DNA from 4 places in the Enterobacter sp. PL_is511 genome. Region 3 is predicted to be linked to each of the others. Evidence: predicted binding sites of a transcription regulator. Region 3 holds the regulator's gene; each other region holds the start of a gene.

Region 1 (8,143 bases), on a different contig from region 3:
GCAGCTTTTCGCGGCCCATTTTCAGCATGGAGTCATTAATATCGGCAAGAACAACACGACCGGTTTCACCCACCAGGCGAGAGAATTTCGCGGTTAAATCGCCCGTACCGCCGGCTAAATCCAGCACCGTTTGTCCGCGACGCACGCCGCTACAGTCAATGGTGAAGCGCTTCCACAAGCGATGAATGCCGAACGACATCAGGTCATTCATTACATCGTACTTCGCCGCCACGGAATGAAATACGTGGGCCACCATGTCAGCTTTCTGCGCTTTGGCGACAGTCTGAAAGCCAAAGTGCGTTGTGTCTTGTGAATCGTCAGCCATCTCAGAGCCTGCTTATCAGTAAAATGTTCGTGAAGTGTAACAGATTGGGCGCGTTTGCCCTACGTTTCAACCACCGCGAAAGAAACGCGCTGGAGTCTCGTCTGGTGATAAATCCACCGCTAACGTATTGTCTTCACTGTTTGTCTTTTGTTCGTCCGCACCTTCTCGCAGGCGAAACTCGTCGTCCTGGGCGGTGGCCTGTTCCACCAATTCCGGATTAATCTCGCGTTTAACCTCTACCCCCAGGCTGCGGAATGATTCGGCCTGCGCCAGCAGATTGCCGCGTCCCGAGGTGAGTTTTTTCATCGCCTGGCGGTAGTTATCCTGCGCACGATCCAGGCTCTGCCCGACTGAGGACATGTCGTCCACGAAGAGGCGCATTTTGTCGTACAGCTTGCTGGCACGATCGGCAATCTGCTGCGCGTTGCGGCTCTGGTGCTCATAGCGCCACAGGTTCGCAATGGTACGTAACGCCACCAGCAACGTGGTAGGGCTGACCAGCATAATGTTATTTTTGAGCGCTTCGGTGATGAGTTCAGGCTGCCTGTCGAGTGCCAGCAGAAACGCGGGCTCTACCGGAATAAACATCAGGACATAGTCCAGCGAGCGGAGACCCGGCAACTGCTGATAGTCTTTTCTGCCGAGCAGGCGAATGTGGCTACGCACGGAGGCAATGTGCTCCTGCAGCGCCGATTCGCGGGTGTAGTCATCCTCCGCGTTGAAGTAACGCTCATACGCCACCAGGGTCATTTTGGCGTCAATCACCACATCTTTACCCTGCGGCAGCCGCACAATCACATCCGGCTGCATGCGCGAGCGGGCGTCGTTTTCGATACTCACCTGCGTTTCGTATTCATATCCTTCCCGCAGGCCGGAGGCTTCCAGTACGCGGGTCAGCACCACTTCTCCCCAGTTGCCCTGGGTTTTGTTATCCCCTTTGAGCGCGCGGGTCAGGTTGACCGCTTCCTGCGCCATCTGGGCATTCAGCTGCTGGAGATTGCGAATCTCATGCGCCAGAGTGTGCCGCTCGCGGGCTTCCTGACCAAAACTGTCCTGCACCTGACGACGAAAACCGTCCAGCTGTTCACGCAGCGGCGTCAGCAGGCTGTTAAGGCTCTGGCGGTTCTGTTCATCAACGCGACGGTTGCTGTGCTCGAAAATACGGTTGGCGAGGTTCTCAAACTGTTCGCTGAGGCGCTGCTCGCTGTTGATCATCTGGCGGATTTTGTCTTCCGCATGCAGCTGAGTGGATTCAAGGCGGGTGGTCACTTCGCGGAGATCGGCCTCCAGCGAGGTGTTGATATCACGGAGATTGCGCAGCTCGTTGTTAAGCAGCTCGCACTCGTCGCGCCAGTGGTCACTCAGGGCAAGCTGCTGCTTTGCCGCACTTAATTCAGCGACGATCTCTTCGCGCTCTGCCAGCTGTTCGGCCTTCTGCTGTGCATGCTGATAGCTGGAAATGAGCCAGCCTATCGCCACGCCCACCAGCGCAATCACCGCATAAATCAGGATTGAGATATCCACAATGCCCCCTGCATCAACGTATTACCCGCACAAAATAAGATTGTGCTGTATAAACGTCCAGTTTGAAAGGGTTTTCCTGCGAGGCGCTACGCAAAAAATAAAGGCCGAACGTGCCGGCCTTTGATTTCGAAAGGAGGGGACTAGATCAGGCGACGCGCGGCTTCGACCACGATTTTCACTGCATGGCTTTCGGTCTGCTTCATGGTTTCGGCGTTCGGGATCTCCTGCTGGGTACGGTTGACGATAACGCCCGCCACCATACCGGCACGCAGACCCTGGCTTGCGCACATGGTCAGCAGCGTGGCGGATTCCATTTCGTAGTTCATCACACCCATTGACTGCCACTCTTCCATGGAGCCTTTGAAGCGGCTTACCACGCGGCCAGAGAAGGTGTCGTAACGCTCCTGGCCCGGGTAGAAGGTGTCGGAAGAGGCGGTTACGCCCACGTGGGTGGTTGCGCCCACGGATTTCGCGGCTTCAACCAGCGCGGTGGTGCACTCGAAATCCGCCACTGCCGGGAATTCCATCGGTGCAAAGTGCAGGCTTGCACCGTCCAGACGGACGGACGCGGTCGTGACCAGCACGTCGCCGACGTTGATGTGCGGCTGGATAGCGCCGGTGGTACCGATACGCAGGAAAGTACGAATGCCCAGCTGCGCCAGCTCTTCAACAGCAATAGACGTAGACGGACCACCGATACCGGTAGAGCACACGATCACCGCTTTGCCATCCAGCTCTGCGCGCCAGGTGGTGAACTCACGATGGGCAGCCAGCTTGACCGGCTTATCCATCAGCGCGGCGATCTTTTCCACACGCTCAGGATCGCCAGGGACGATAGCGAGCGTAGCCCCTTGTAAATCGTTTTTAGTGAGGCCGAGATGAAAAACATCAGACTTAGACATAGGTGACTCCTCTGTGGGTCGGTTAGTCAGAAGAAGTAAAACGGTACTTTACAGAAGCAGTAAGCATAATTTCGTGACACATCTCACCATGAATGAAAATGATTGCATTGAATTTCCACCAAAAAGTGATTTACATCACATTAACAAGTTATATCGTCAGGTGCTGCACAAAAGATAGACCGTTTAAGGCACTGTGAGTTGTTAACCTGGTGTCTATATTTACCTTTGCGCTAACTGATTGGTACGGAGAATGCCATGACTGAAAAAACCGGTTTTGCACCTGCTGCGGCCCCGCATGCCTCAACCATCGTCTCAACGTCTGAAGACGCCATCACGGCGGGTGAGACCTCTATTCCCTCGCAGGGGGAGAATATGCCTGCTTATCACGCACGACCAAAATCGGCAGACGGCCCGCTGCCCATCGTGATTGTGATTCAGGAGATATTTGGTGTTCACGAACACATTCGCGACCTCTGCCGCCGGCTGGCGCTGGAAGGGTATCTGGCCGTTGCGCCAGAGCTCTACTTCCGTCAGGGCGATCCGAACGACTACAGCGATATTCCCACCTTGCTCAGCAACCTGGTCAGCAAAGTCCCGGACGCGCAGGTGCTGGCCGATCTCGATCACGTCGCCAGCTGGGCGGCGCGCAACGGGGGCGATCCCCATCGTCTGCTGGTCACCGGTTTCTGCTGGGGCGGACGCATTAGCTGGCTGTATGCCGCGCATAACCCGCAGCTCAAAGCCGCTGTCGCCTGGTACGGCAAACTGGTGGGTGAAAAAACGCTGAATTCACCGAAACATCCGGTTGATATCGCCACCGAGTTGAATGCCCCCGTGTTAGGGCTTTACGGCGGTCAGGACACCGGTATTTCGCTGGATTCGGTAGAAACCATGCGCCATGCGCTCCGCGCGGCAAATGCGAAGGCGGAGATTGTAGTTTACCCGGATGCCGGGCATGCGTTTAACGCCGACTATCGTCCGAGCTATCACGCTGAATCGGCGAAAGATGGATGGCAGCGGATGCTTACGTGGTTCCGTCAGTACGGTGGTAAAAAAGGGTAAGCCTTTCCCATCATCATGACGCATAAGGAGTACGTGTTATGGACTATTCCCTCGCGTTTCCACACGGTTTTTTATGGGGCGGCGCGATTGCCGCCAACCAGGCCGAAGGCGCATGGAGCGTGGACGGCAAAGGGCCGTCCGTTGCTGACGCTGTCGCCTGGAAACCCAACCTCACCGTGAAAGATTACAGCGGCCATATGGCCCTGACGGACGAGAATATCCGCGACGCGTTTGAAGGTAAAAATGATGCGCTGTACCCGAAACGCCGCGGCATCGATTTTTATCACCACTATAAAGACGACGTCGCGCTGTTTGCTGAGATGGGTTTTAAGGTGCTGCGCGTATCCATTGCCTGGTCGCGTATTTTCCCGACCGGAGAGGACGCCGCGCCAAACGAGGCCGGGCTGCAGTTTTATGAAGAACTGTTCCGCGAGCTGCGTCGTCATAACATCGAGCCGCTGGTCACCCTTTCCCACTACGAAATGCCGCTGGCGCTGAGCGAAAAATATAACGGCTGGGTGCATCGTAATGTGGTCGATGCCTTCGTTCGCTTCAGCAATGTTTGTTTCGACCGCTACAAAGAGCTGGTGCATTACTGGCTAACCTTCAATGAAATAGACAGTATTCACCGCCATCCCTTTACGACCGCGGGCATTCGCGAAGAGAAAAGCGCGCCGGGCAACGCGAAACAGGATATCTATCAGGGTCTGCATCATCAGTTTGTCGCGTCTGCACTGGTCACCCGAGACTGCCACGCCAAAATTCCGGGCAGCCAGGTCGGGTGTATGCTGACCAAACTGACGACCTATCCGCACAGCTGCCGTCCGGAAGACGTTGAAGCCACGCTGAAGAAAAACCTGGAAAACTATTTTTATGCTGACGTGCAGGTATTTGGCGACTATCCGCCGCTGATCCTGCGCGATCTGGAACGACGAAATATCCATATTGAAATGCACCCTGACGATCGGCGTATTTTAAAGGCGCATACCGTCGATTTCGTCTCCTTCAGCTATTACATGTCGATGACCGAATCCACTCAGCCTGACGCCGAACGCATTCCCGGGAATACCGTTCTCGGTGTGAAAAACCCGTATCTGCCTGCGTCCGAATGGGGATGGCAGATTGATCCGCTTGGGTTAAAAATCTCGCTGCTGGAGCTGTATGACCGTTACCGAAAGCCGCTGTTTATCGTTGAAAACGGTCTGGGCGCGAAGGATGTGGTCGAAAACGGCAGGATCCACGATAGCTATCGAATCGACTATTTCCGCGCGCACTTCGCGCAAACGCTGGCCGCGATTAATGAAGGCGTGGAGGTGATGGGGTTCACCACGTGGGGCTGTATCGACATCATCAGCGCGGGCACCTCGCAGATGTCCAAACGCTACGGTTTTATCTATGTCGATCAGGACGATGAAGGCAACGGTACGTTGAAACGGCTGAAAAAAGACTCCTTCTGGTGGTACCAAAAAGTGATTGCCAGCAACGGCGCAGACCTGAGCTAAGTACGATAAGGCCGGGCTGGCACCCGGCCATCGCGCGTCACAATTATGCCTGACGCAAGTTCTGTGCTGCCTTCACCATGTTCGCCAGCGCCGCACGCGTCTCCGGCCAGCCGCGGGTTTTCAGGCCGCAGTCCGGATTCACCCACAGGCGCTCGGCCGGAATGCGCTGGGCAGCTTTTTTCAGCAGGGCTTCAATCCACTCCACGCTCGGCACGTTCGGGGAGTGAATGTCGTACACGCCCGGCCCGATTTCGTTCGGGTACTCGAACTCTTCGAACGACTCCAGCAGCTCCATGTCTGAGCGCGACGTCTCAATGGTGATCACGTCGGCGTCCAGCGCGGCAATCGAATCCATGATGTCGTTAAATTCGCAGTAACACATGTGGGTGTGGATCTGGGTGTCGTCCTTCGCCACCGCGGCGTTGATGCGGAACGCTTCCACACCCCACTGCAGGTAGGCATCCCAGTCGCTGCGGCGCAGCGGCAGACCTTCGCGCAGGGCCGGTTCGTCAATCTGAATAATGCCAATGCCTGCTGCTTCCAGATCCGCCACTTCATCACGCAGTGCCAGGGCAATCTGTTTGGCGATGGTTTCACGGGTCACGTCTTCACGCGGGAAGGACCAGCAAAGAATGGTCACCGGACCAGTGAGCATGCCTTTCACCGGCTTGTCCGTGAGGGACTGCGCGTATTTCGCCCACTCCACGGTGATCGCTTCCGGGCGGCTGACGTCACCGATAACCACCGGTGGCTTCACGCAGCGGGAGCCATAGCTCTGCACCCAGCCGTTTTGGGTAAACACGAAGCCATCGAGATGCTCACCGAAGTATTCCACCATGTCGTTACGCTCGGCCTCACCGTGCACCAGCACGTCCAGACCCAGACGTTCCTGCTCGATAATCGCCTGCTTGATGTGTTCGGCGATACCGGTGCGGTAGTGATTCGCATCCAGATTGCCCTTTTTAAAATCCAGACGCAGGCCACGGATTTCGGTGGTTTGTGGGAAGGAACCGATGGTGGTGGTCGGCCACGCAGGCAGGTTGAAGCGGGCACGCTGCGCTTCAGCGCGGACTTCATACGAGCTCTGACGCTGGCTGTCCTGGGCGGTGATGGCCGCCAGACGTTTTTCCACCGCCGGGTTGTGCACGCGCGCCGAGTGACGACGCGCCTGGATCGGTGCGCTCCATTCGGCGATCGCCGCCGTGTCGCCGCTGTTCAGCGCATCGCGCAGCAGCGTCAGCTCTTCACATTTTTGCAGGGCGAAGGCAAACCAGCTTTTCACCTCGGCATCCAGGCGAGTCTCCACGCTCAGATCGATCGGGCTGTGCAGCAGGGAACAGGACGAAGCCACCCACAGCTCACGTTTGCCGACGATGTCCTTAATCTGGGTGTATTTCCCGGTGAGATCGGCGCGCCAGACGTTACGACCGTTAATCAGCCCGGCGGAAAGCAGCCAGTCCACAGGCAGGCGCTTATGCAGCTCCGCCACATCGTCTTTACCGTGTACGAGGTCAACGTGCAGGCCCTGAACCGGCAACGCGGTAATGATGTTCAGGTTCGGCGTAACGCCTTCGAAATAGGTGGTCAGCAGCAGCTTCACTTGCCCCGCCAGCGCGTCATACGCCGGTTTGAAGGCATCGAGCCAAACCTTGGGCAGTTCGAGCACCAGCGCCGGCTCGTCGATTTGCACCCACTGAATGCCGCGTTTGCCCAGCTCAATCAGCACCTGTTTGTAGACCGGCAGAATGTCCTTCAGCAGGCTAAGGCGGTCAAACTGTTCGCCTTTTACTTTACCCAGCCACAGGTAGGTGACTGGCCCCAGCAATACGGGCTTCACCTGATGACCCAGCGCCAGCGCTTCGTCCACTTCATCCAGCAGCTGCGTCCAGGTCAGCCTGAACTCCTGACCTTTCACGAACTCCGGCACCATATAGTGATAGTTGGTGTTGAACCACTTGGTCATTTCCGCCGCTGCCGCTGGCTCACCCGTTGGCGCACGGCCACGGCCAATGCGGAACAGGGTATCGATATCTACCGATCCATCTTTGTTCTGATGACGAGCCGGCACGTTGCCAAGCAGCAGGCTGGTCGTCAGAACATGGTCGTACCAGGCGAAATCGCCCACCGGCAGCAGGTCAATGCCCGCCTGTTTCTGCTGCTCCCAGTGACGGGCGCGCAGCTCGCGTCCCACCGCCAGCAGTTCTTCACGGGTGCTGTTACCCGCCCAGTAGCTTTCTTGCGCTTTTTTCAGTTCGCGGCGCAGGCCAACGCGAGGGAAACCGAGAGTGTGATTGCGGATTGTCATGTTTTCTTCCTCTAATTAATTGTAAATCCTTTGGATTTTGAATTTAGGGAAGGCGGCAAGTTTGCTCATCCCCGGGAGCTTACATGAGTAAGTGACCGGGGTGGGTAAACGCAGCCAACGCACCATAAATTTAAAAGACGAAGGATTTTAGCCGTCCAGATGTTTACACATCCATAATTGGCAGTTACTGTATATTCCTCAAGCGCAATATGTTCATGGCGAAGTGAAGGACTTTCATGATCGAGATAAAACACCTGAAAACGCTACAAGCGTTGCGGAACTGCGGCTCGCTCGCGGCTGCGGCTGCCACGCTGCACCAGACCCAGTCCGCCCTTTCTCACCAGTTCAGCGATCTGGAACAACGCCTCGGCTTCCGTCTTTTTGTGCGTAAGAGCCAGCCCCTGCGCTTTACGCCGCAAGGTGAGATTCTGTTGCAGCTGGCGAATCAGGTCCTGCCGCAAATCGCCAGCGCGCTGCAGGCGTGTAACGAACCACAGCAGACCACGCTGCGTATCGCCATTGA
Region 2 (8,143 bases), on a different contig from region 3:
ATAATCGCGGCACGCTGATCAATATCGCGTCCGTGCTGGCCCTGCACGTCCGGGCGGGAAGCGCGCTCTACAGCGCCACTAAGGCGTGGGTACTGAGCTTTACCCGTGGGTTACAGGAAGAATTTGCCGAGAGCAGCGTGCGCATTCAGGCCGTGCTGCCCGCCGCCACGGCGACGGAGATCTGGAGCCATTCAGGCGTCACGGTGGACGATCTGCCGGAAGGATCGGTAATGACCACCGACGATATGGTGGATGCGTCGCTGGCGGGTCTGGATCAGGGCGAACCGATCACCATCCCGCCGATGCATGATGCAGGCCTGTGGGAGCGCTACGAAGCGGCGCGCCTTGAGCTGTTTAGCAGCGCACGCACCGGCATTCCGGCACCGCGCTACGTAAAGCAGTAGCCTAACGCTGAAGCTGGTCGCCGTACTCGCTCATCCAGGCGGCCAGCGGCGAGAGCGCATCCTGCAGGGTTAACCCCAGCCCGGTGATCTGATACTCCACGCGCGGCGGGATCTCCGGGTAGACCGTCCGCGTCACCAGCCCGCGCTGTTCAAACAGGCGCAGCTGCTTCGTCAGCTCTTTCTGGGTGATGGGGGCAGCCGCCCGCAGCAGGTCGCCAAAGCGTACGGGCGTATTAAAGACAATCAGGCGATAGAGAATGGGGATCGCCCATTTGCCGGAAATCAGGTTCACAAACTGCGTCATCGGGCAGGTATACGCCTCAGATTTTTTTTCACAGCACTCCTCCAGCATTTCTGCCATAGCACACCTCTTGCCTCTTTAGTATCCATTTGGTACCTGGTTTCCTTTCGATACTAACGTTTCTATAGTGCTTTCTCCAGAGACATTTCAGGAGAAGAACATGGGTCGTTTAACCGATAAGTATACGTTGATTACCGGTGGCACCAGCGGCATCGGTCTTGCCACCGCGCAGGCGTTTATCGCCGAAGGGGCGCGCGTCGCCGTGACCGGACGCAACCCGGACACCCTCGCCGAAGCAGAGCGCATTCTGGGCGATAAGGCCTGGGTGATCCCAACCGATGCGGGCGATATCGCGTCGCAGAAAGCGCTGGCGGAAACCCTCGCCGCCCGCTGGCCGCGCCTCGACGCGGTGTTTCTCAACGCCGGCGACGTAACGCACGCGCCGCTGGAAGCCTGGCAGGAGGATGCGTGGGATCGCCTGATGGGCATCAACCTGAAGGGACCGTTCTTTTTAATCCAGGCGCTGCTGCCGCTGCTGAATAACCCGTCGTCGGTGATCCTCTGCGGCTCCGTGAGCGCGCGCATCGGCCTGCCCACCAGCAGCGTGTATGCCGCGAGCAAGGCCGCCCTGCTGTCGCTGGCGCGCACGCTGTCGGCGGAGCTGCTGCCGCGCGGGATCCGCGTCAACGGCCTGAGCCCCGGCCCGGTGGAAACCCCAGCCTTTACCAAAACGGGCTTAAGCGACGAGGCGCTTAACGCGATGATGGCGGACATCATCAAGCTGGTGCCGCTCGGCAGAATGGGCTCGACGACGGAGCTGGCAAAAGCCGCGCTCTATCTGGCCTCCGACGAGTCGAGCTACACGGTAGGAACGGAGCTGCTGGTGGGCGGCGGCATGGGGAGTTTGTAACTCAAAAGGCGCTGATGCCGGTGACGATGCCGACATACAGCGCCGCCCATACGCAGGCGGAAATCAGGCTGACGGCGTAGACCTTTGCTGCATTCAGCCTGAGCATCCCCGCCGCCAGCGGGACGATGTAACGCAACACCGCCAGAAATCGCGACGTAAAGAGCACGATGACACCGTTCTTTTGCAGCTGATGCTGTACCCGCAAGAACTTGTCGGCATGCTTTGAGGTAAAACGTGTGACCAGCCGGGTGTGCCCCATCAGCTGGCCGATATGGTAGTTCAGCACCGAGCCCGCCGTTGCCCCCAACACCACGGCCAGCCACGCCAGCGCAGGATGCATGCTCGCCTGGCTGACGGTCATGCCCGCCAGCAGCATCACCGAGGCGGGCGGCAGCACGGAGGAGATCAGCACCGTCGACTTGCTCAGCGCCATCATAAATAACAGCGCGAACAGATGTGCCGGATACAGCGCAAAATGATTCAGCAGATTATCAAACCACGCCATTTGCTTCTCCTCCGTTGATTATATAATCCTCCATTAGAAATGAATGACCTTAAATAAACCATCAACGCTTTATTAAATAAGATTCTCCTAAACCGTTCTTAAACATTATTTAATTTCCCGAGCGGCAATATCAAATAAGCGTATTATTTCCCTCGTTTTACAACGATCTCGTTATGGCGAGGCTCCTGTACAAATACACGTTATCGCTCTGGTAGGTTCGAGAGAATCGACACAGGGTAAAACAGGCACTGTCGAATCAAGGCTTTGTCAGTATAACTTCCCTCACGGGATACGGTGTACAGTGCTGAACCCAGGACGTGGGGATCTCCTCTTCGACATGCCCTGTCTTGCTCGCCCCTGAGAGATTTTATTATTCAAAGGGAATTCACTATGTCTTACGCTATTCACAACCAAAACCTGGCATTCAATGACAGCGCGATCGCGCAATATATGAATACCGATTTTATTGTCCTCGATATTTCATTATGCGTGGCGCTGGCGCGCGAGCAATTCTTCGAAAAATTAAAAGACGACGATATTCCGTCTCATATTTTTATTGAAGACAATGGCCGCCTGGCGGGCATGATTGCCGTGCGTAAATTGCTGCAGACCGCCGATACGGTACAGCCGGTGAAATCGCTGATGATTTCGCAGTTTTTGCAGGTCAAACCGGAGGATGAACGTGCCGACGTTGCCGGGCTGCTGGCGCACGGCGGCGCGGACGTGGTGCCCGTGGTCACCCACGGCAAGCTCGTCGGCTGTCTGACCGAGCGCGAAATCGCCCATCTGCTGGAAGATGACGTCACCGAGGATGCTCAGCTTCAGGGGGCGACGCTGCCGCTGGAGAAGCCCTATCTGGACACCAGCCCGTATAGCCTGTGGAAAAAACGCTCCGTCTGGCTGCTGCTGCTGTTTGTCGCGGAGGCCTACACCAGCTCGGTGATCCAGCATTTTGAAGAGGCGCTGGAGTCCGCCATCGCGCTGGCGTTTTTTATTCCGCTGCTGATCGGCACGGGCGGCAACAGCGGGACGCAGATCACCTCCACCCTGGTGCGCGCCATGGCGCTGGGGGAAGTGCGTCTGCGCGACGTTGGCCGCGTGCTGCGTAAAGAGATGACCACCTCGCTGATGATTGCCGCCACGCTCGGTATTGCCGGGTGCATTCGCGCCTGGATGATGGGGATTGGGCTGGAAATCACGCTTATCGTCAGCCTGACGCTGGTGTGCATTACGCTCTGGAGTGCGATTGTGTCGTCCGTCATTCCAATGGTGCTCAAGCGCTGCGGCATTGACCCGGCGGTCGTCTCCGCGCCGTTTATCGCGACGCTTATCGACGGTACCGGGCTGATTATCTACTTCAAAATTGCCCAGTACACGCTGGGGCTGGAGTAAGCTTGCGAGCACCTCATTCACGCACGTGATTGAGGTGCTCACTTCGCTACGCATCGCCGAGCTGATGCGCGATCTCACGCAGCTGCTGGGCAAGCGCCTGCAGGTTTTTCCCTTTCTCCCCTTTCGGCCCGGTGGACTGACGCACCACCAGACGGGCAGGTAAAATTGAGGACATGCGCTGGGCATTCTCTTCACCGCTGTCGAGAATGCGGCGCACCGCCTCTTTACCCTGCAGATCTAAATCCAGCGATACCGTCGTCAGCGCCGGGTAGAAGAATGAGCTTTCATAGGTGTCATCGTAGCCAATCACCGACTTCTCGCCCGGAATTGAAATCTGCTGCTGATGGAACGCGCTCAGCACGCCGAGCGCCATCTGGTCGTTCGCCACCAGCACGGCGGTAAACTGCGCCGTTTCCCGCAGCATTTGCAACGCTCCCGAATAACCGCTTTGCGCATCCCAGTTGCCGCGAATGACCGATGCTGGCTCCAGACCGTAGCCCTTCAGGGTCTCGATCCAGCTTTTCAGCCTCAGCTGCGCCGACACGGAAGACGCCGGCCCCGCCAGCAGGGCAATGTCGCGATGCCCCAGCTCGTAAAGATATTTGACGCTGGCGCGGGTGCCGTCCGCCGGATTAAACGAAACGTTAAACACGGAACTGTACGGGTCAACGTCGAGGAACAGGCAGACAATGTCGTCGTTGTCGGCGGCGATTTTCTGCGCCGCTTCAGCCTCCAGCGGCACGTTGATGATCACTTTGCTCACCAGCTGGGATTTCAGCTCGTTGATGGAGTCCTGGATGCTGTGGTTGACGTTCTCATCAATCATTGAGATCAGTACCTGGTAGCCTTCCACATTGGCATAGCGTTTCACCGCCGCCGCAACCTGCGAAGGCGCGTGCAGCGCCAGCGAAATGGTCACCAGCCCAACGGTCTGGCTCTGCTTGCCCACCAGCTGCTGAGCCAGTCGGTTGGGTACATACCGCAATAACTCTATGGATTTCTCCACCTTGATGCGCGTGGCGTCGGATACATTGGCAGATTTATTCAGTACCCTGGACACGGTCTGATAGGAGACGCCCGCATGGCGTGCCACGTCCTCTAACGTTGCGCTTTTCGACTTCATGGTCCGGTTCCTTATGTTGTTATGCGCTGATTGTAACAGGGGTGCTGAAAAAAAACGCTTACCACCCTCTCGCTGTGGGCATAACACCATCAAAAAGTATGACGCTCACAATGCCATAATTTGTGTCCGATCTCATTACTCGTAACAAAATTGTCTATTTTATTTGCAGTTAATCACACATTTCGGATCGCGCAATTGCCAGTTAACGGGTTTAGGCATTTTATGACAGCGGATTTGTGAACGTATTACAAAACAATAAGAGGGTTACAATGAACACGACGATCCGCTCTGTATCTGTTGCGTTGGCTGCCGCGCTGGCATCGCCTTCGCTGTTTGCAGCGTCTTCAGTACCGATTGATTTTCATGGATATCTTCGCTCCGGCGTGGGCGTCTCACGGGATGGTGGGATGGAGGAGTGGCAAAAAAACAAAATTGGCCGTCTCGGGAACGAGGCCGACACCTACGGCGAGCTGGAGCTGGGCTCCGAGGTATACAAAAAGAACGACGTCAGTTTCTATCTCGACAGCATGGTGAGCATGGTCTCAGACGGCTCCAACGACAATGAAACCACCTTAGATGACGATGCCCAGTTCGGCCTGCGCCAGCTTAACCTGCAGATCAAGGGGCTGATCCCCGGGGATCCCAATGCGGTGATTTGGGGCGGTAAGCGCTACTACCAGCGCCATGACCTGCACATCATTGATACCAAATACTGGAATATTTCCGGCTCCGGTGCGGGTATCGAGAACTACACGCTTGGCCCGGGCGCAGTCTCCGTTGCGTGGATCCGCGGCGATGCCAACGACGTGGACTACCGCGTGGATGGCGACAGCGACGTTAACATCAACTACATCGACCTTCGCTATGCGGGCTGGAAGCCGTGGGCGGGCGCGTGGACGGAAGTGGGTATTGATTACGCCATGCCAAACCCGACCAACAAGCAGAAAGAGTACGGCGGACTGTACGAGGCCGATAACGGCGTAATGGTCACCGGTGAGATCAGCCAGGATATGTTTGGCGGCTATAACAAGCTGGTGCTGCAGTACGCCAATAAAGGTCTGGCCCAGAACATGGTGTCACAGGGTGGGGGCTGGTACGACATGTGGAACTACGTGAACGACGCCACCGGCTACCGCGTGATTAACACCGGCTTAATTCCGATTACCGACAAGTTCTCCTTTAACCACGTTCTGACATGGGGCTCGGCAGACGACACCACGCAGTACACGGACAAATCACGCCTGGTATCGCTGGTGGGGCGCGCGCAGTATCAGTTCACCGAGTACGTGCGTCTGATTGGCGAAGTGGGCGGATTCTACCAGGAAGATACTTATACCGACGGCACTAAGTACAAGCAGAGCGGCGAGAAGTACACCCTCGCGCTGGGGCTGGCAGACGGACCTGATTTTATGTCGCGTCCTGAGCTGCGCGTCTTTGCCTCTTACCTGAATGACTCCGAAAAAGGGCAATCCTTCGAAGATGGCACCGCGAATAATACCTGGAACTTCGGTGTGCAGGTCGAGGCCTGGTGGTAAGTCGTAATTTATAATTTGCGTTAATCGTTATCGTATCTCCAGCAACCTGCAGTCTATTTTACTGCTTTGGGATAGCCATTACTTTGGCTATCCCTTTTTTATATTTACTGATTAAAATGTTCGTCTAATAATTTCCGTAATGTATCAGACTGCCTGCCGAATATAGCGTGCACCTGCTGGCCGATAATAATCACCCCCAGCGCCCCCTCATTCTGTATCGCCTGGGAATCGACCTTATTTAAATCTTTTACCGTCACGCGCAGGCGGGTAATACAGGCTTCGACGTGCTCGATATTATCGTCGCCGCCAAATGCCGGAATTAAACGCTGAGTAATTTGACTGTCCATAATACGCCTCTCTGTATGCAGATAAAAAAATGCCTGCTCGGGGAGCAGGCGTTTTGTGCCTTGTTGCCGGGTGGCGCTGCGCTTACCCGGCCTACGGGTTTTGTAGGCCCGTGCAAGCGCAGCGCCGCCGGGCGGTTCTTACGCTTTACGCCTGAGCACCCGACAGTCCCAGGGAAGCAGCACGATATCGCCCGCAGCGGCGGCATCGGTCATGCAGTCGGTATACCCCTGCGGCAGCGTGATGAGCTGCTGCTGGGCCGTGTAGTTCTGCACAAACACCCAGGCGGTTTCGCCATCCGTGCGCGCCGTCGCGACCACGCCCGGCGGGAAATCCCCCTCGACCGCGCGCGGCAGCGCCAGCTCGTCGATAATCCCGGCAAAGAAATCGCGCTGGAACGGCAGATCGTTACGCGACGCCACGTGCCACGCCTTGCCTTTGCCAAAGCGGTTGACCGTCACCGCAGGGCGACCTGCGTAGAAATCATCCCGGTAGGTCGCCAGCGCCTGCGCGGATTCAGTATGGATCAGCTCGCACAGATGCCTGACCTGATACGGCCCCTGCAGGCCCGCCGCATTGCCCGCCAGCCCCTGAACCAGGTTTCGCTCCCCCTCGCCCAGGCAGTCAATCTCTTCCGCCCAGATGCCGAGGAGCTTGCGCAGCGGGCCCGGGAAACCGCCGAGGTGGCAGAGATCGGTCTCATCCACTACCCCGCTCCAGTAGGTCGTCACCAGATGCCCGCCCGCGGCCACAAAGGCTTCCGCCCGCTCGGCGAAACCTTCGCGCACCATGTAGAGCATGGGGGCAATCACCAGCGCGTAGCGGCTCAGATCGCCGTCAGCGTCGATGACGTCGACCGCGATGCCCTTTTCCCAGAACGGACGATAGTGTTCGTTGACGGTTTTTTCGTACTCCAGCCCCATGTTGCGCGGGCCTTCGGCATCGTCCAGCGCCCAGCGGTTTTGCTGGTCAAAGATAATGGCCACGCGCGCGTCGGTGCGGCACCCCACCACCTCAGGCAGACGGGCCAGCATCTCCCCCAGACGCGTCACTTCGCGCCCGACGCGGGTATCAAGATGCCCCACGTGATCGATAATCGCACCGTGGAATTTCTCCACCGACCCGCGGCTCTTACGCCACTGGAAGTACTGCACCGAATCCGCCCCGTGCGCCACCGCCTGAACAGAGGAGAGAATATGCATCCCCGGCTTTTTCAGCTTGCTGGTCGGCTGCCAGTTGGTGGTGCTCGGCGTGGACTCCATCAGCACAAAGGGTTTACCGCCCTTCAGGCTGCGCATCATGTCGTGGTACATGGCGGTATAGCAGGCCAGCTGCGTTTCGTCTTTCTCCTTGTGCCACATCGGGTAGCTGTCCCAGGAGATGAAGTCGATCGCTTTCGCCAGCTGCCAGTAGTCATAATCGTAGAAATACTCCATAAAGTTGGTCGTTACCGGCAGGTCGGCATTGGCGGCCTTCAGCGGCGCCACTTCATGCTGGCAAAAATCGGTGACCTGCGCGGTATTGAAGCGGCGCCAGTCGAGATTCAGGCCGTGAATCGACACTTCCCCCTGCGGCGCGGGGGACTCAATTTGCGACCAGTCGGTGTAGGTATGGCTCCAGAAGGTGCT
Region 3 (8,143 bases):
CATTGAGCTGGAACTGAATAGCCAGAAAGCTCCGGTTTCTGTGAAAAACTTCCTCGACTACGTGAACAGTGGTTTCTATAACAACACCACTTTCCACCGCGTGATCCCTGGCTTTATGGTGCAGGGCGGCGGCTTCAACGAGCAGATGCAGCAGAAGCAGCCGAACCCGCCTATTAAAAACGAAGCGGACAACGGCCTGCTGAACAAGCGCGGCACCATCTCCATGGCGCGTACCGCAGACAAAGATAGCGCGACCAGCCAGTTCTTCCTCAACGTGGCGGATAACGCCTTCCTCGACCACGGTCAGCGTGACTTCGGCTATGCGGTGTTCGGTAAAATCGTGAAAGGGATGGATGTGGCTGACAAGATTTCTCAGGTGCCTACTCACGACGTCGGTCCGTATCAGAATGTGCCGTCAAAACCGGTGGTTATCCTCTCCGCAAAAGTTCTGCCGTAATTCTTCTGAACGCGGGCTCTCCTGCCCGCGTGATGTCGCCCTCCCTGCGAAAGCGCGTTTTGCTGCTTATACTTGTGGCAAACGGACTATTCAGGGAGGCGTTAAGTGAAAAAACTCACCGACAAGCAAAAATCCCGTCTCTGGGAACAGCAGCGTAACGTCAATTTACAGGCCAGTTGTCTCCTTGAAAAAGGTAATGGTCCCTCGGAACCCCACATTGAGACGCTGGAGCTTGGGCCTTCCGCGCCTGGGCTGCCCCATCTGTGCCTTATTCATCGCCATCTGTACCGCAGCGAGATGAAGCGGGCAGGCGAACTCCGTACCGACGATATTTTCAAGGGTGACATTCCGTTCTGCCATTTCGAATACATCGAAAAGATGGGTAACGAGCTGATGGCGGCGCTGGAAAGCGAAAAATATCTTGTGGGTCTTGAGAAAGCGGCGTTTGTTGACCGGGTTAGCCACTATTACTGCGAAATCAACATGCTGCATCCCTTCATGCGCGGCAACGGTATTGCCCAACGCGTTTTCTTCGAGCAGCTGGCGCTCCACGCGGGCTACGCGCTGGACTGGCGCGATATCGATCCCGAGCAGTGGGTGGCGGCTAACCGCAGCGGCGCAACGGGTGATTTATCCGCGCTAAACGCTATCTTTGCCAAAGTAGTGAGCGAAGCGCGGGAATCTGAGTAGAATAGGGCGGCATTTTTTTCGGGAGCCGCCATGATTCTGCTGATTGATAACTACGATTCCTTCACCTGGAACCTTTACCAGTATTTTTGCGAACTGGGTGCCGAGGTGGTTGTTCGTCGCAACGACGAGATCGATCTCGCCGATATCGAGACGCTGGCTCCACAGAAAATCGTGATTTCTCCGGGGCCGTGTACCCCCTCGGAGTCGGGTATTTCTCTGGATGTGATCCAGCACTATGCCGGCAGGCTGCCGATCCTGGGCGTCTGTCTGGGCCATCAGGCGATTGCCCAGGCGTTTGGTGCCACCATCGTGCGCGCTGCCAAAGTGATGCACGGTAAAACCTCGCCGGTCACCCACACGGGCACCGGAGTGTTCACGGGGCTCAATAATCCGTTAACCGTGACGCGCTACCATTCCCTGGTCATTGACCCGTCGACGCTGCCCGACTGCTTTGAGGTGACGGCCTGGAGCGATACGCAGGAGATCATGGGGATTCGTCACAGCGAATGGGACCTCGAAGGCGTGCAGTTTCATCCGGAAAGCATCCTCAGCGAGCAGGGCCATGCGCTGCTGGCAAATTTCCTCCATCGCTGAATAACTGTTGCCTTGTTGTGATTTTTTATGCATATTTTGTGATTATATTTTCACTATCAATGTGACATAAAATGGATGGGCATGACATGGCAACTGAACAACCAGCAATTACCCGCGCGACTTTCGATGAAGTGATCCTGCCGATTTATGCACCGGCTGAGTTTATCCCAGTGAAGGGAAAGGGCAGCCGCGTCTGGGATCAGCAGGGTAAAGAGTATGTGGATTTCGCGGGTGGTATTGCGGTCACGGCGCTGGGTCATTGCCATCCCGCGCTGGTGGAGGCGCTAAAAACCCAGGGCGAAACCCTGTGGCACACCAGCAACGTGTTCACCAACGAACCGGCGCTGCGCCTGGGTCGTAAGATCATCGATGCCACCTTCGCCGAGCGCGTGCTGTTTATGAACTCCGGCACAGAAGCCAACGAAACCGCCTTTAAGCTGGCGCGCTACTACGCCACAACGCGCCACAGCCCGTACAAAACCAAAATCATCGCCTTCCACAATGCCTTCCACGGACGCTCCTTCTTTACCGTCTCCGTTGGCGGCCAGCCGAAGTATTCCGACGGGTTTGGCCCGAAACCGGCTGATATCGTCCACGTGCCGTTTAACGATCTGCACGCGGTGAAGGCGGTGATGGACGACCATACCTGCGCGATAGTCGTTGAGCCGATCCAGGGTGAAGGCGGCGTGACGGCGGCAACCCCGGAATTCCTGAAAGGGCTGCGCGAACTGTGCGACGAGCATCAGGCGCTGCTGGTCTTTGATGAAGTGCAGTGCGGAATGGGGCGTACCGGCGATCTGTTCGCCTATATGCACTACGGCGTGACGCCGGATATTCTGACCAGCGCGAAAGCGCTCGGCGGCGGTTTCCCGGTGAGTGCGGTACTGACGACGCAGGAGATCGCCTCCGCGTTCCACGTTGGCTCTCACGGCTCCACCTACGGCGGTAACCCGCTGGCGAGCGCCGTGGCGGGTGCCGCGTTCGACATCATCAACACGCCAGAGGTGTTGAACGGCGTCAGCGCGAAGCGCGAGCTGTTCGTAAAACACCTGCAAAAGATTGACGAGCAGTACGATGTGTTCAGCGAGATCCGCGGGATGGGGTTATTGATTGGTGCCGAGCTGAAGCCGCAGTATAAGGGCCGCGCGCGCGACTTCCTGCACGCCGCCGCTCGCGAAGGGGTGATGGTGCTCAACGCCGGGCCGGACGTAATGCGCTTTGCGCCGTCGCTGGTGGTGGAAGATAAGGATATTGAAGACGGATTAACCCGCTTTGCCGCGGCGGTTGGGAAGATCGTCCAGCAGAATTAGTACGGCGTTCGTTTCAGCACGCGCGTTAACCAAACCCCATGATGCGGACGCTGACGCCATGCCACCGACGAAATGGTGTGCATGGTGTTCAAATGCCCCAGCACGCGCTGTAAATGCTGTTCCAGGGTGCTCATTGGGCCGTGGGTCAGCGTTTCCGGCGCTTCCAGAATATTTGAATCCCCCGACTCACCCGGCGAGTCATACTCCAGACGCTGCTGACACCGCTGCAACGCAATTTCACACGACTGCAAATAGCGCTGCGCCAGATCCGGCGTGAGCATCGTGTGCTCGCGCGCCAGCGTGGTCATGGCGTTAATGTGCTCGACGATAAACTGGCTGTGCGTCACCCAGAGCTTCATATCGGCCAGATAGTGCGAGTTAAAGCCCGGCTCCTGCATCGCCTGATTGAGCGAGTTAAACAGGGCGTTGTGCGCCTGGTTGACCTTCATGCGCTGATACGCCAGCGGGGAGGGCTGCGGGTCGTCGCTCAGGATCAGGCGAATGGCCTGCTGGTCGGCTTCCAGCGCGTCGTGGGCGTTCTGCCTGAGCAGCCCGCTTTGCCACTGCGGCCACAGCCAGACCATGCCGCCAAAGGCAATCAGGCAGCCGATCAGGGTATCAATCAGCCTGGCGACAATAAACTGTTCGCCATTGAGCGTGAGCAGCTGCAGGGTGTATACCGCCGTCACCGTGAAGCCCACCATCGCCCAGCCGTAGTTTTTGCGGATAATCAGGTAGCTCACCAGCGTGATCGCCAGCATCCCTGCCAGGGTGTAGCCTTCCGGCACGTGGAAGTGCAGCGTCACGCCCGCAATGATCAGCCCGGCCATGGTGCCGCCCGCCCGATGCAGAATACGCACCCGCGTGGCGCCATAGCCGTTCTGGGTGACAAACAGCACGGTCATTAAGATCCAGTAGGGTTTCGGCAGATGCAGCGCCATGCCCATCAGGCTGGCGGTACTGAGCATCACGCTAATTCGTGCGGCGTTGCGCAGGGCGGACGATTTAAGCGACAGATAGCTCCTGAGCGCGGGCAATAACGGCAGGCGTTTTTGCTTATCCGCCATCAGATCGCGCGGATAGAGCGGGCGCTGGGTGCGTAGCACGCGGGCGATGCGGCTGAAGTGCCAGGCGGCAAACTGGCCGACCGGGTTATCCGGATGCTGACGGGCGATTTTCTCCAGCGCGCCCAGCTGTTTTTCCATGTTAAAGCGTGTGGGGTAGCGGTGGTAAAGAATATCGTCTGCCAGCACCCGCAGACGTGCCGAGACGGTCTGCGCGTTCCAGCGGATCACCGCTTCGGCGTGGCTGCGCTCGACCAGCTTTTGCACCTCCTGCGGATGGTGCAGGCTTACGGAGATATGCTCCTGCAGATCCAGGCCTACCTGGAAGGTGCGCAGCAGCCGTTTGTATTCGTGGTTCTTGTTGGCGGCGAGCATATGCAGCTGCTGATAGCACTGGCTTATCAGATCCACCACCTTCTGCTGGCGCGTCAGCAGGGGCGGTAAGGATTTTTCCGGATCGGTATGCTGGGTCAGCAGGGTGTATTTGGCTTCGCAGTAATCCGCAAGCTGCACATAGAGCAGGCTCAGGGATTCACGCAGCGGCTGCTCCCGCCACAGCCAGAACCAGAACCAGTTAAACAGGCCGTACCATAATGTCCCCAGGGCGTAGATCAGCAGCGGCTCCCACACCGGCATATTCCCGGCGAGGCTCAGCGTGAAAATGGCCGCAATCAGCGACGCGGGAAGCAGGCGGGCGTGCAGAGAACTGATTTCCGCCGTGACGCCGAGGGTCATCGCCAGCACGGTCAGGATCAGCGGCAGCGGAATATCACGAGCCAGTAAAAGCTGTACGGCGAGGCTACAGCCCGCAAACAGGCAGCCGCCGATAATCAGGCGTTTGAAAAAGCGCTTATGCGGCGTGTCCAGACCGGCGATGTTGCAGCAGGCAGGCACGAGGGAAAACAGCAGACCTTGCTGAAGATGTCCGAGGATCAGGCCTATGGCCACAGGAAGACACAACACCAGCGTTTGTCGCAGTGCGTAGTTAACTTCCGGGTGATAGATCAGCCTGCGCCACATGGGGAGTAGAGACAAAAACGGCGTGACACCTTGCGATGGCACGCCGTTTAAGCGGAATTAACGCGTTCCGTAAACCACGATGGTTTTACCGTGGGCAGAGATCAGGTTTTGATCTTCCAGCATTTTCAGGATACGGCCCACTGTTTCACGGGAGCAACCGACGATCTGACCAATTTCCTGACGGGTAATTTTAATTTGCATGCCGTCCGGGTGGGTCATAGCGTCTGGCTGTTTCGCCAGGTTCAGTAGGGTCTGTGCGATACGGCCTGTCACGTCCAGGAAGGCGAGGTTGCCCACTTTCTCTGAGGTGACCTGCAGACGGCGCGCCATCTGGGAAGAAAGACGCATCAGGATGTCAGGGTTAACCTGAATCAGCTGACGGAACTTCTTGTAAGAAATTTCAGCCACTTCACATGCTGTCTTTGCACGAACCCAGGCGCTACGTTCCTGGCCCTCTTCAAACAGGCCCAGTTCACCGATGAAATCGCCCTGGTTCAGATAAGAAAGGATCATCTCTTTCCCTTCTTCATCTTTGATCAGCACTGCCACCGAGCCTTTAACGATGTAATACAACGTTTCCGCTTTTTCACCCTGGTGAATCAGCGTGCTCTTTGATGGGTACTTATGAATGTGGCAATGAGACAAGAACCATTCGAGAGTCGGGTCTGTTTGCGGTTTGCCAAGCACCATGCGCTGTTATCCTCTGTTATAAGCTGTCACCAGAGTCATCAGATGCATCCGGACTCTGGGGTTGCAATCGAATTCTTACCCATACCCTGGGAAGTCGGCTACCGTAACGTTTCGCAGCCAGTAAAGTTTGATGTCCTCTGCATACATGTGTAACGTCAATGTATTACTGTAGCATCCAGAGTGTTTTAGCATAGCTTTCGCCGCGTGTCTCCTGGTGTCTCGCTTCAGCATGATGCAGGTCGCCTTCCATTGCGAGAAATGTAACGCACGCGTAATCTGTCACCAAAAATGCAACGTTGGAGTTTAAGAATATGCAAGCGCGCGTGAAATGGGTTGAAGGTTTAACGTTCCTGGGCGAGTCCGCGTCAGGACACCAGATTTTGATGGACGGTAACTCCGGCGATAAAGCGCCAAGCCCAATGGAAATGGTGCTGATGGCGGCAGGGGGATGCAGCGCCATTGACGTGGTGTCGATTCTGCAAAAAGGTCGTCATGACGTGACGGATTGTGAGGTTAAACTCACGTCAGAACGTCGCGAAGAGGCGCCACGCCTGTTCACCCATATTAATCTGCACTTTGTGGTCACCGGTAAAGAGTTGAAGGACGCAGCGGTCTCGCGTGCGGTGGATCTGTCTGCGGAGAAGTACTGCTCTGTGGCGTTAATGCTGGAGAAAGCGGTAAAAATCACGCATTCGTATGAAGTGATCGAGGCTTAATTATTGGGGCATCGTGCGTGTTGATGCCCTCACCCTAACCCTCTCCCACAGGGAGAGGGAACATGTTCACGCGATCTGCTTCCCTTCCATCAGTCGCTCCACCAGCGGCGTCATGATGAGCTCCATCGCCAGCCCCATTTTTCCGCCCGGCACGACTAACGTATTCATGTGCGAAATAAACGAGCCCTGCAGCATGGCCAGTAGCCAGGGGTAATCAATGCCTTCGAGATTGCGGAAATGGATCACCACAAAGCTCTCATCAAGGGACGGGATACTTTTGGCGGCAAACGGGTTGGAGGTGTCCACCGTCGGCACCCGCTGGAAGTTGATATGGGTGCGGGAGAACTGCGGTGTCAGGAAGTTGATGTAATCTTCCATGGAGCGCACCACCGAGTCCATCACCGCCTCTCGTGAATGGCCGCGCTCGCTCATGTCGCGCGTCAGCTTCTGGATCCACTCCAGGTTAACGATAGGGACCACGCCGACCAGCAGGTCCACGTGGCGCGCCACGTCGTGTTGAGGAGTGACCACGCCACCGTGCAATCCTTCGTAAAACAGCACGTCGGTGGGTTCCGGCAGCGGTTGCCACGGGGTGAACGTCCCCGGCACCTGATTCCAGGGAACGGCTTCATCATAGGTATGCAGATACTTGCGGGACTGCCCTTTGCCGCTCTGACCGTACTCTATAAAGGTTTGTTCCAGCAGGCCGAAGTCATTGGCTTCCGGGCCGAAATAGCTGATGTGTTTACCCAGATCGCGCGCTTTACGGATGGCCATATCCATCTCCGGACGCGTGTAGCGGTGAAAGCTGTCGCCTTCGACCTCCGCCGCACGAAGATTCAGCTGGGCGAAAATCTTGCGAAAGGCGAGGCTGGTGGTGGTGGTTCCCGCACCACTCGACCCCGTAACGGCAATAACCGGATGTCTGGCAGACATAGCAACTCCCTGACTGAAAAGGGTGGAAGATCAGCCGTGAAACGCGTTGCGGGGCATGATATTGACCGTCTCATGCAGTTCTGACCACACCAGCACCACGTCGCCGCTTTTCAGCTGGCGCTTTACATCGTTGACCTTTTGCTCAAGCGAGCGTTCCTGTTCACCATAATCGGTGCCTTCGCGTAATACAAAGCTTTCAATCAGATTATCGAGCGTTTCGGGAGCCAGATCCTGCCAGGGAATAATCATTTTGCACCGTCCAGATAAGGGGTTAGCCAGTCAGGAATACGCGTCTCAAGCCACATTTTCGGGCGGCGCAGCGTACCGCCGATAAACCCGACGTGGCCGCCGTGCTCGGTCAACTGATAGTGAACGTTGTCGGGCAGGAATTCCTGAGCGGGGATCGAGTGATGATCCATAAACGGGTCATCTTTGGCATGAATGATCAGCGTCGGCTGCGTGATCTTGCTGAGCAGCGGCATGGCGCTGCACTGACGATAATAGTCAATCGCATCGGCGAAGCCGTGGATTTTCGCGGTGATCAGGTCGTCGAACTCGCGAATACGGCGCACCTTTTTCAGCTGACGCAGGCTGACCGGCAGGGTATCCGGATAGGCTTTCAGCTTACGCGCCGCGTTGGCCTTCAGCAGGTTGAGCAGGTAGCGC
Region 4 (8,143 bases), on a different contig from region 3:
CACGCGCATCGGTTTGTTCACGCCCGTCAGCCAGAGCGAATCTCCCACGCTGACTTCACCACTCAGCGCCGTGCCGGTAACCACCAGACCCGCGCCTTTGACGGTAAACGCCCGATCAATCGCCAGACGGAAGCGGTGATGGCTGGCGTGATTGCGCGACGAAAGCTGCTGTAAGTGGTGGCGAAGTTCCTCGATACCCCGCCCTTCTGTCGCCACGGTGACAAAAAGCGACGCGTCGGCAAAACCATACTCCCGTAAGGTCGCCTGGACCGTTTCGCGCACCTCGCGGACGCGTGCGTCATCCACGCGATCGGCTTTGGTCAGCGCCACGGTCAGCTGCGGGTTGCCGGTCAGCTGTAGGATCGCCAGGTGCTCACGGGTTTGCGCCATGACGCCATCATCGCAGGCCACCACCAGCAGGGCATGATCGATGCCCCCCACTCCCGCCAGCATGTTGGACAGAAACTTTTCATGCCCCGGAACATCTATAAAGCCCAGCACGCGGCCATCAGGCTGGGGCCAGTAGGCATAGCCAAGATCGATGGTCATGCCGCGCTTTTTCTCTTCCGGCAGGCGGTCGGCGTTAATGCCAGTAATCGCCTGCAGCAACGTGGTTTTTCCGTGGTCGACATGACCGGCGGTGGCAATAATCATTTCAACAACATCTCCAGAAATCGCTCTTCATCTTCAAGGCAGCGCAGATCCAGCCACATTCGGCCGTCGTAAATCCGCCCGATAACCGGCGCAGGCAGGCCACGCCAGCGCGACGACAGGGCGTCAAGATGGCTGCCGCGCCCGTCACGCGGGGTGAACGTGAGTGCTTCACTCGGCAGCCTGTCCACCGGCAGCGAACCGCTGCCAATCTGCGACTGGCAGGGCTCAATGCGAACGTCAAAATCGGGGTAGTGCGGGGCAATGCGCGGCAGCAGCAGTTCGGCCTGGGCGCGAATCGAGGCGGCATCGCGGCTTAACAGGCGCAGCGTGGGCAGGCGGTCGGCCAGTTTTTCCGGATGGAGATAGAGCCGCAGCGTCGCCTCCAGCGCGGCAAGCGTCATTTTATCGGCGCGCAGGGCGCGCTTGAGCGGATGCTGCTGCAGCTGCGCAATCAGCTCGCGCTTGCCGACGATAATCCCGGCCTGCGGCCCGCCAAGCAGCTTGTCACCAGAAAAGCTGACCAGGCTAACGCCCGCCGCAATCATCTCCTGCGGCATCGGCTCTTTCGGCAGCCCGTAAAGACTCAGATCCACCAGCGAGCCGCTGCCAAGATCGGCAATTACCGGGATATCCAGCTCACGCCCGATTTCCGCCAGCTCCGCCTCGTCAACCGTTTTGGTGAAGCCTTCAATATGGTAATTACTGGTGTGGACCTTCATCAGCAGGGCGGTATTTTCATTCACCGCCGCGCGATAATCTTTCGCATGGGTGCGATTGGTGGTGCCCACTTCATGTAGCGTGCAGCCTGCCTGGCGCATCACGTCCGGGATACGAAACGCTCCGCCAATCTCCACCAGCTCGCCGCGGGAAACCACCACCTCTTTGCCGCTGGCGGTGGCCGCCAGCATCAGCAGCACCGCGGCGGCGTTGTTATTCACAATGCAGGCATCTTCCGCGCCGGTCAGCTGGCACAGCAGCTCCGCCAGCGCCCGGTCGCGGTGCCCGCGTCCGGCGCCGTCCAGATCGTACTCCAGCGTCACGGGCGCTCGCATGGCCTGCACAACCGCCTCGACAGCCTCTTCTGCCTGCTGCGCGCGGCCCAGGTTGGTATGCAGTACGGTACCGGTCAGGTTTATCACCGGGCGTAACGCGCTTTGCGCTTTCTCATCCAGCCGGCGTTCAACTTCCTGCTCCCACGCCGCGCACCAGTCGGGCAAGGCGTTTTCTGACTGAATAGCGCATCGGGCTTCGTCCTGAAGCAGGCGTAACATCTCCACCGTCGCGGTATGGCCGAAGCGCTCAACAACAGCATGAATGCGGGGCTCGCGAAGAAGTCGGTCGATAGCGGGGATCTGGCTGTACAGCAAATGATGAGTAGTCATGAAAGCGCCTGGCGAGTAAATATCTTCCCCCCTCCCGACGGGAGAGGGAGTTAACATGTGGAGGGATTGTACCGCCTCCGACGCCGAAGTGTTATAACCCGCGTCAAGCCTTTGGCGGTTCGGTACGGGCAAAGCTCTCGCGGCTAAACAGCGTGTCTGCCAGTTTCACCAGCAGCGGACGGTCGACGCACCAGCCCGGGGAGACGCGGCGGAAGTTGAGATAGCCGATGGCGCAGGCGATGGCGATGGTCCCCAGGTTCAGGCTGTCGGGGTGAATCTTACCCTCCCGGATAAGCTGCTCGCACCTGTCCAGGCTGCGGCTGATTTTTTCCCGCTGGCGTAACAGTTCCGTTTCCGACTGCTGGGCGGCGGGTCTGGCCTGTTCCCGTACGGAGGTTAACGCCGCATCCATAATGCCATCGGCCAGGGCTTCGATTTGCTTCACTGCCAGCGCCGCTTTTGGGTCAGCCGGCAGCATGGCCGGGGCAACGCCCAGCAGCTCGATATACTCGGCAATTATCGGGGAATCGAACCAGTATTCGCCCTCGTCCGTCACCAGCGCCGGGACTTTCCCCAGCGGGTTGTACTGCGCAACGCCGTTTTCCGCGTTGTAGGGCTGTTCATTCACGAATTCAAATTCAATCCCCTTCTCCAGCAGGAGAATCGAGATCTTTCGCACGAAGGGACTGGTGTAGCTACCGATGAGTTTCATTGCCTGATCCTTGATGCCGGAAAAAAGTCAGTATGGATCAAGCGATGAAAAAAGGGCAGGTCTGCGTGTCGCATTCCTGCCCTGGAAGGATTAGTGATCGAGGTAGAGGTAGTGCATCCAGCTGGTCATACGGAGCAGCACTTTACGCATGACCGAGACGTGGGCGAAGTGGTCCGAATAGACCGCCACCTGGGCAAAAATACCGTCTGGCAGCGCATCGACCTCCGCGTTAGGGTTCAGCTCAATGATGGCCTGCACACCATCACTACCCGGAGTGACCGTCAGCGACTGCAGCGCGCCCTGCGCCTGATAGGTCCCCCCCGGCACCACCGGCAGAATACTGGTGAGCTTCCCGGAGAACACCTGGCCCGGCAGCGCGTTAAACACCACTTCCGCTTCATCACCCGGCTTCAGACGCAGCAGCGAGTTCTGACGGAACTGGGCCACAATCTGACGCTTCTGTTCAGGAATAAAGACCATCACCGGGCGCAGAGGCAGCGCGGCGGCATAGGTTCCCGGACGGATCAGCACCTGGGTGATGTAACCATTGCTTGGTGCACGCACCACGGTCTGATCCAGATTGTATTTGGCTTCGGCAAGCTGGGCGCGTAAGGAGGCAATCTGCGACTGTTCACCGTTCACCATGCTGTCTAACTGGCTTTGGATCTGCACCTGTTCAGCCACGGAGCCTTTCACCAGCGCATCCTGCGCCAGATAGTTCTGCCGCGCGTTGTCGATATCGCTTTCAGAGAACGGATTCACCTTCGCCTGGCTGCCTTTCAGGTAGCGCTGATAATCTTTATAGAGGCGATCGCGTTCAGCGGAGACGCGCGTGGTATTGGCAACGGCTTCCGCCAGCTGCGCTTTCAGATTATCGATATTGTGCGTCGCGGTTACCAGGTCGGCCTGAAGTCTGTCGACGCGTGCCTGGTAGCGGCCAGGATCCAGTTTAAATAACACTTCGCCTTTTTTAATGAGCTGATTATTTTTATCGGTCACTTCGCTGACCACACCGGTCACCTGCGGCGTGATTGGAATAGAAATAACCGCTTTTTGCGCCGTAAAGGTATACGGGTGGTTATAGTTCATTAACAGAATAAGTCCGGCAACAATAAATACGCCGCCTAATGTTGCGGTGGCAAGCGTCCACTGGTTGACCGGAATTCGGAATATTTTAAAGATGGCCCAGGCAAATGCCACGTAGGTCAAAATAATCAACAGATCCATGATTAGCGCTCCAGCGTGTTCTTATCAGCAGCAGGCTTTACCGCGGCCAGCTTTTGTTCGAGTTCCGCCACGCGTTTGGCGAGCGCATCCATGCCCGGGACCTCATCAGGCTTTGTAATGTGGTTTTGCATACCCCAGCCACGATCTTCGCGGTACAGGGTGGCCCAAATCCACAGGAACGGCCAGATGGCATGGAGCGTAAACAGGCTAATCCACCCTGCCGTGTGAATTGCATCGGCATGCGGATGGTTACGCTTTTTGGCCATATTGTAAGGGATGTCATGAATGGCGATGATTCCGTAAAACAGAACCAGAAATACAAAAATCAATACGCCCAGCGCAAAATAGTTGAGAAACATATTCTCCTCACTTAAACAACGTCAACTCATTAAATTAATAAAACGGTACGCAACCTAATTAATTTTTATAAACACGGGGTTGTGTTCATTATTCCCAGGGCCGGGAAGTATGTATTTTTATAATATCTCCATGCAAGTTTATAAGCGTGTCAAAATATATCCTGAATAATAATAGACTTAACCTTACAATATGAGCGTAATCCACCTTTTAACTTTTCGCCATACCACACATGAAAAGTGGTTTTTTAGCTTATCGTGTCGCGCAATATCATCCTGGCGCTGAATCGCGAATCAGAGTTTGCCGCCGATCACAGCCGGAGAAATCCGCATAAAAATATTTTGTGAAATCAGTCACAATCCAGAAACAAACACATAAAATCAAAATGTGACAAACATCACGAAAAGGGGTGGTTTTTGCCGTATTTCTCGCCATCGTATTTTTTTTGCACACCTGTTTTGTGATTAAGATCACCTCATTGATGTCCACACCCCCTACATTTACGTGACATGCGTCACACAAATTTTCGCTGTCTGGACAGTTGAACGATTCAGTGCCAGATTTCACAGCATCAGAACAGGGTCCGGCTACCTCTGCCGCCTCATTAACAATAAACCTCGGGCCGCAAGCCTAAGCGTAAACAGAAGAAGGGGTGTTTTATGTCATCCGATTTCAAGATCAAAGTTCAAAGCTTTGGTCGTTTCCTCAGCAACATGGTGATGCCAAATATCGGCGCGTTTATCGCGTGGGGTATCATCACCGCATTGTTCATTCCGACAGGGTGGTTGCCTAACGAAACGCTGGCGAAACTTGTTGGCCCAATGATTACCTATCTCCTGCCGCTGCTCATCGGTTTCACCGGGGGTCGTCTGGTGGGCGGTGACCGTGGTGGCGTCGTGGGTGCTATCACCACCATGGGTGTTATCGTCGGTGCGGATATGCCGATGTTCCTCGGGGCGATGATTGCCGGTCCTCTGGGCGGCTGGGCGATTAAGAAATTCGACGTCTGGGTTGATGGTAAGATCAAATCCGGCTTCGAAATGCTGGTGAACAACTTCTCTGCGGGCATCATCGGGATGATCCTCGCCATTCTGGCGTTCCTCGGCATCGGTCCTGCGGTTGAAGTGCTGTCTAAAATTCTGGCGGCAGGCGTTAACTTCATGGTTGCGCACGACATGCTGCCGCTGGCGTCTATCTTTGTTGAACCGGCGAAAATCCTGTTCCTGAACAACGCCATCAACCACGGCATCTTCTCGCCGCTGGGTATTCAGCAGTCTCACGATCTCGGCAAGTCTATCTTCTTCCTGATCGAAGCCAACCCAGGCCCAGGTATGGGTGTTCTGCTGGCGTATATCTTCTTTGGCCGCGGCAGCGCAAAACAGTCTGCTGGCGGTGCGGCGATCATCCACTTCCTGGGCGGTATCCACGAAATTTACTTCCCGTACGTGCTGATGAACCCACGTCTGATCCTGGCCGTTATCCTCGGCGGTATGACCGGTGTGTTCACCCTGAGCGTGCTGGGCGGTGGTCTGGTTTCTCCAGCCTCTCCGGGGTCTATCCTGGCGGTACTGGCGATGACGCCAAAAGGCGCTTACTTCGCGAACCTCGCGGCTATCTTTGCGGCAATGGCCGTCTCCTTCGTGGTCTCTTCTATCCTGCTGAAAACCAGCAAAGTGAAAGAAGATGATGACATCGAAGCCGCAACCCGTCGTATGCACGACATGAAAGCCGAATCCAAAGGCGCGACGCCACTGGCAGCCGGTGATGTCTCTAACGACCTGAGCCACGTGCGTAAAATCATCGTTGCCTGCGACGCCGGTATGGGTTCCAGCGCAATGGGTGCAGGCGTGCTGCGTAAGAAAGTGCAGGATGCGGGCCTGACCAACATCTCCGTGACCAACAGCGCCATTAACAGCCTGCCACCGGATGTTGACCTGGTTATCACGCACCGCGATCTGACCGAACGCGCCATGCGTCAGGTACCACAGGCACAGCACATTTCGCTGACCAACTTCCTCGACAGCGGCCTGTATACCAGCCTGACCGAACGTCTGGTTGCCGCGCAGCGTCACGAAGACAACGAAGTGAAAGTGCGCTCCAGCCTGCAGGACAGCTTTGACGAGAGCAACGCCCACCTGTTTAAGCTGGGTGCGGAAAACATCTTCCTCGGTCGTACCGCGGCCACCAAAGAAGAAGCGATTCGCTTTGCCGGTGAGCAGCTGGTGAAAGGCGGCTACGTTCAGCCTGAATATGTCGACGCGATGCTGGAACGCGAAAAACTGACCCCGACCTACCTGGGCGAATCCATCGCGGTGCCGCACGGTACGGTTGAAGCGAAAGATCGTGTCCTGAAAACCGGCGTCGTATTCTGTCAGTATCCGCAGGGCGTGCGCTTCGGTGAAGAAGAAGACGACATCGCCCGTCTGGTGATTGGTATCGCCGCTCGCAACAACGAGCACATTCAGGTGATTACCAGCCTGACCAACGCGCTGGATGATGAGTCCGTCATTGAGCGTCTGGCCAACACCACCAGCGTTGAAGAAGTTCTGGCTCTGCTTAACAAATAACGGTACACCTCCCTCTCCCCCCGGGGAGAGGGCTAGGGTGAGGGGAAAACGTTCCTCACCCCAGCCCTCTCGGGTAAAAACATTGATGAAGGTTAACACTATGAAAGCATTACATTTTGGCGCAGGTAATATCGGTCGTGGATTTATCGGTAAACTGCTGGCAGACGCGGGCATTACCCTGACATTCGCCGATGTGAATCAGGTTGTCCTGGATGCCCTGAATGCCCGTCATAGCTATCAGGTCCATGTGGTCGGTGAAAACGAGCAGGTTGAGACGGTATCTGGCGTCAACGCGGTCAGCAGCATCGGCGACGACGTTATTGACCTTATCGCCAGCGTCGATCTGGTCACCACCGCCGTGGGTCCGGTTGTGCTTGAGCGCATCGCCCCTGCGGTCGCGAAAGGCCTCGCAAAACGTAAAGCGCAGGGTATCGATACCCCGCTGAACATCATCGCCTGTGAAAACATGGTGCGCGGCACCACGCAGCTGAAAGGCCACGTGCTCAACGCTGTGGCAGACGAAGACAAAGCCTGGGTTGAAGCGCACGTGGGTTTTGTGGATTCCGCCGTGGATCGCATCGTTCCGCCTTCCGAATCCGCGACCAACGATCCGCTGGAAGTGACCGTAGAAACCTTCAGCGAGTGGATCGTCGATAAAACCCAGTTTAAAGGCGCGCTGCCGACCATTCCGGGAATGGAATTAACCGATAACCTGATGGCATTTGTCGAACGCAAACTCTTCACGCTGAACACCGGGCATGCTATAACCGCGTACCTCGGAAAATTGGCCGGTCATCAGACCATTCGTGACGCGATCCTCGATGAGAAGATCCGCGCGGTGGTAAAAGGGGCAATGGAAGAGAGCGGGGCGGTGCTGATCAAACGCTACGGTTTTGATGCTGAGAAACACGCAGCATACATCCAGAAAATCCTCGGTCGCTTTGAAAACCCGTATCTGAAAGATGACGTTGAGCGCGTGGGCCGTCAGCCTCTGCGCAAACTGAGCGCGGGCGATCGTCTGATTAAGCCGCTGCTGGGCACGCTGGAATACGGCCTGCCGCACGCCAACCTGGTGAAAGGGATTGCCGCCGCAATGCACTACCGCAGCGAGCAGGACCCGCAGGCACAGGAACTGGCTCAGCTGATTGATACCAAAGGCGCACAGGCTGCGCTGGCGCAGATTTCCGGTCTGGACGCCAACAGCGACGTGGTTGTGGAGGCGGTTAACGCATACAACGCAACCA

The links. The regulator CRP, encoded in region 3, controls carbon source genes, mostly activating them, when cyclic AMP is high. The targets are predictions, from matches to a motif close to ATGTGANNNNNNTCACAT.
Region 1: the regulator CRP is predicted to act here: its motif matches at 2,875-2,892, upstream of udp (uridine phosphorylase).
Region 2: the regulator CRP is predicted to act here: its motif matches at 4,797-4,814, upstream of AC0TN7_RS19275 (maltoporin).
Region 4: the regulator CRP is predicted to act here: its motif matches at 4,791-4,808, upstream of AC0TN7_RS05405 (PTS mannitol transporter subunit IICBA).

Annotation. Positions count from the first base shown of each region.
Region 1 is NZ_JBVPGP010000015.1:59,161-67,303, reverse strand. Features, by position in the region: gene ubiE (bifunctional demethylmenaquinone methyltransferase/2-methoxy-6-polyprenyl-1,4-benzoquinol methylase UbiE) at 1-325, opposite strand, end outside; gene rmuC (DNA recombination protein RmuC) at 392-1,849, opposite strand; gene udp (uridine phosphorylase) at 1,990-2,751, opposite strand; gene AC0TN7_RS03105 (dienelactone hydrolase family protein) at 3,007-3,813, shown strand; gene AC0TN7_RS03100 (glycoside hydrolase family 1 protein) at 3,852-5,315, shown strand; gene metE (5-methyltetrahydropteroyltriglutamate--homocysteine S-methyltransferase) at 5,359-7,620, opposite strand; gene metR (HTH-type transcriptional regulator MetR) at 7,857-8,143, shown strand, end outside.
Region 2 is NZ_JBVPGP010000024.1:814,778-822,920, reverse strand. Features, by position in the region: gene AC0TN7_RS19305 (SDR family NAD(P)-dependent oxidoreductase) at 1-404, shown strand, start outside; gene AC0TN7_RS19300 (winged helix-turn-helix transcriptional regulator) at 406-765, opposite strand; gene AC0TN7_RS19295 (SDR family oxidoreductase) at 866-1,615, shown strand; gene AC0TN7_RS19290 (DedA family protein) at 1,617-2,120, opposite strand; M-box (ykoK) riboswitch at 2,281-2,450, shown strand; gene AC0TN7_RS19285 (magnesium transporter) at 2,511-3,512, shown strand; gene AC0TN7_RS19280 (LacI family DNA-binding transcriptional regulator) at 3,559-4,635, opposite strand; gene AC0TN7_RS19275 (maltoporin) at 4,905-6,170, shown strand; gene AC0TN7_RS19270 (PTS sugar transporter subunit IIB) at 6,275-6,517, opposite strand; gene AC0TN7_RS19265 (beta-galactosidase) at 6,656-8,143, opposite strand, start outside.
Region 3 is NZ_JBVPGP010000014.1:144,215-152,357, forward strand. Features, by position in the region: gene ppiA (peptidylprolyl isomerase A) at 1-457, shown strand, start outside; gene AC0TN7_RS02625 (putative adenosine monophosphate-protein transferase Fic) at 563-1,147, shown strand; gene pabA (aminodeoxychorismate synthase component 2) at 1,178-1,741, shown strand; gene argD (bifunctional acetylornithine/succinyldiaminopimelate transaminase) at 1,828-3,051, shown strand; gene AC0TN7_RS02640 (YccS/YhfK family putative transporter) at 3,048-5,135, opposite strand; gene crp (cAMP-activated global transcriptional regulator CRP) at 5,193-5,825, opposite strand; gene AC0TN7_RS02650 (OsmC family protein) at 6,137-6,541, shown strand; gene AC0TN7_RS02655 (phosphoribulokinase) at 6,608-7,477, opposite strand; gene AC0TN7_RS02660 (YheU family protein) at 7,508-7,726, opposite strand; gene AC0TN7_RS02665 (hydrolase) at 7,723-8,143, opposite strand, start outside.
Region 4 is NZ_JBVPGP010000018.1:67,925-76,067, forward strand. Features, by position in the region: gene selB (selenocysteine-specific translation elongation factor) at 1-654, opposite strand, end outside; gene selA (L-seryl-tRNA(Sec) selenium transferase) at 651-2,036, opposite strand; gene AC0TN7_RS05390 (glutathione S-transferase) at 2,140-2,748, opposite strand; gene AC0TN7_RS05395 (HlyD family secretion protein) at 2,839-3,975, opposite strand; gene AC0TN7_RS05400 (DUF3302 domain-containing protein) at 3,978-4,334, opposite strand; gene AC0TN7_RS05405 (PTS mannitol transporter subunit IICBA) at 4,992-6,899, shown strand; gene mtlD (mannitol-1-phosphate 5-dehydrogenase) at 7,000-8,143, shown strand, end outside.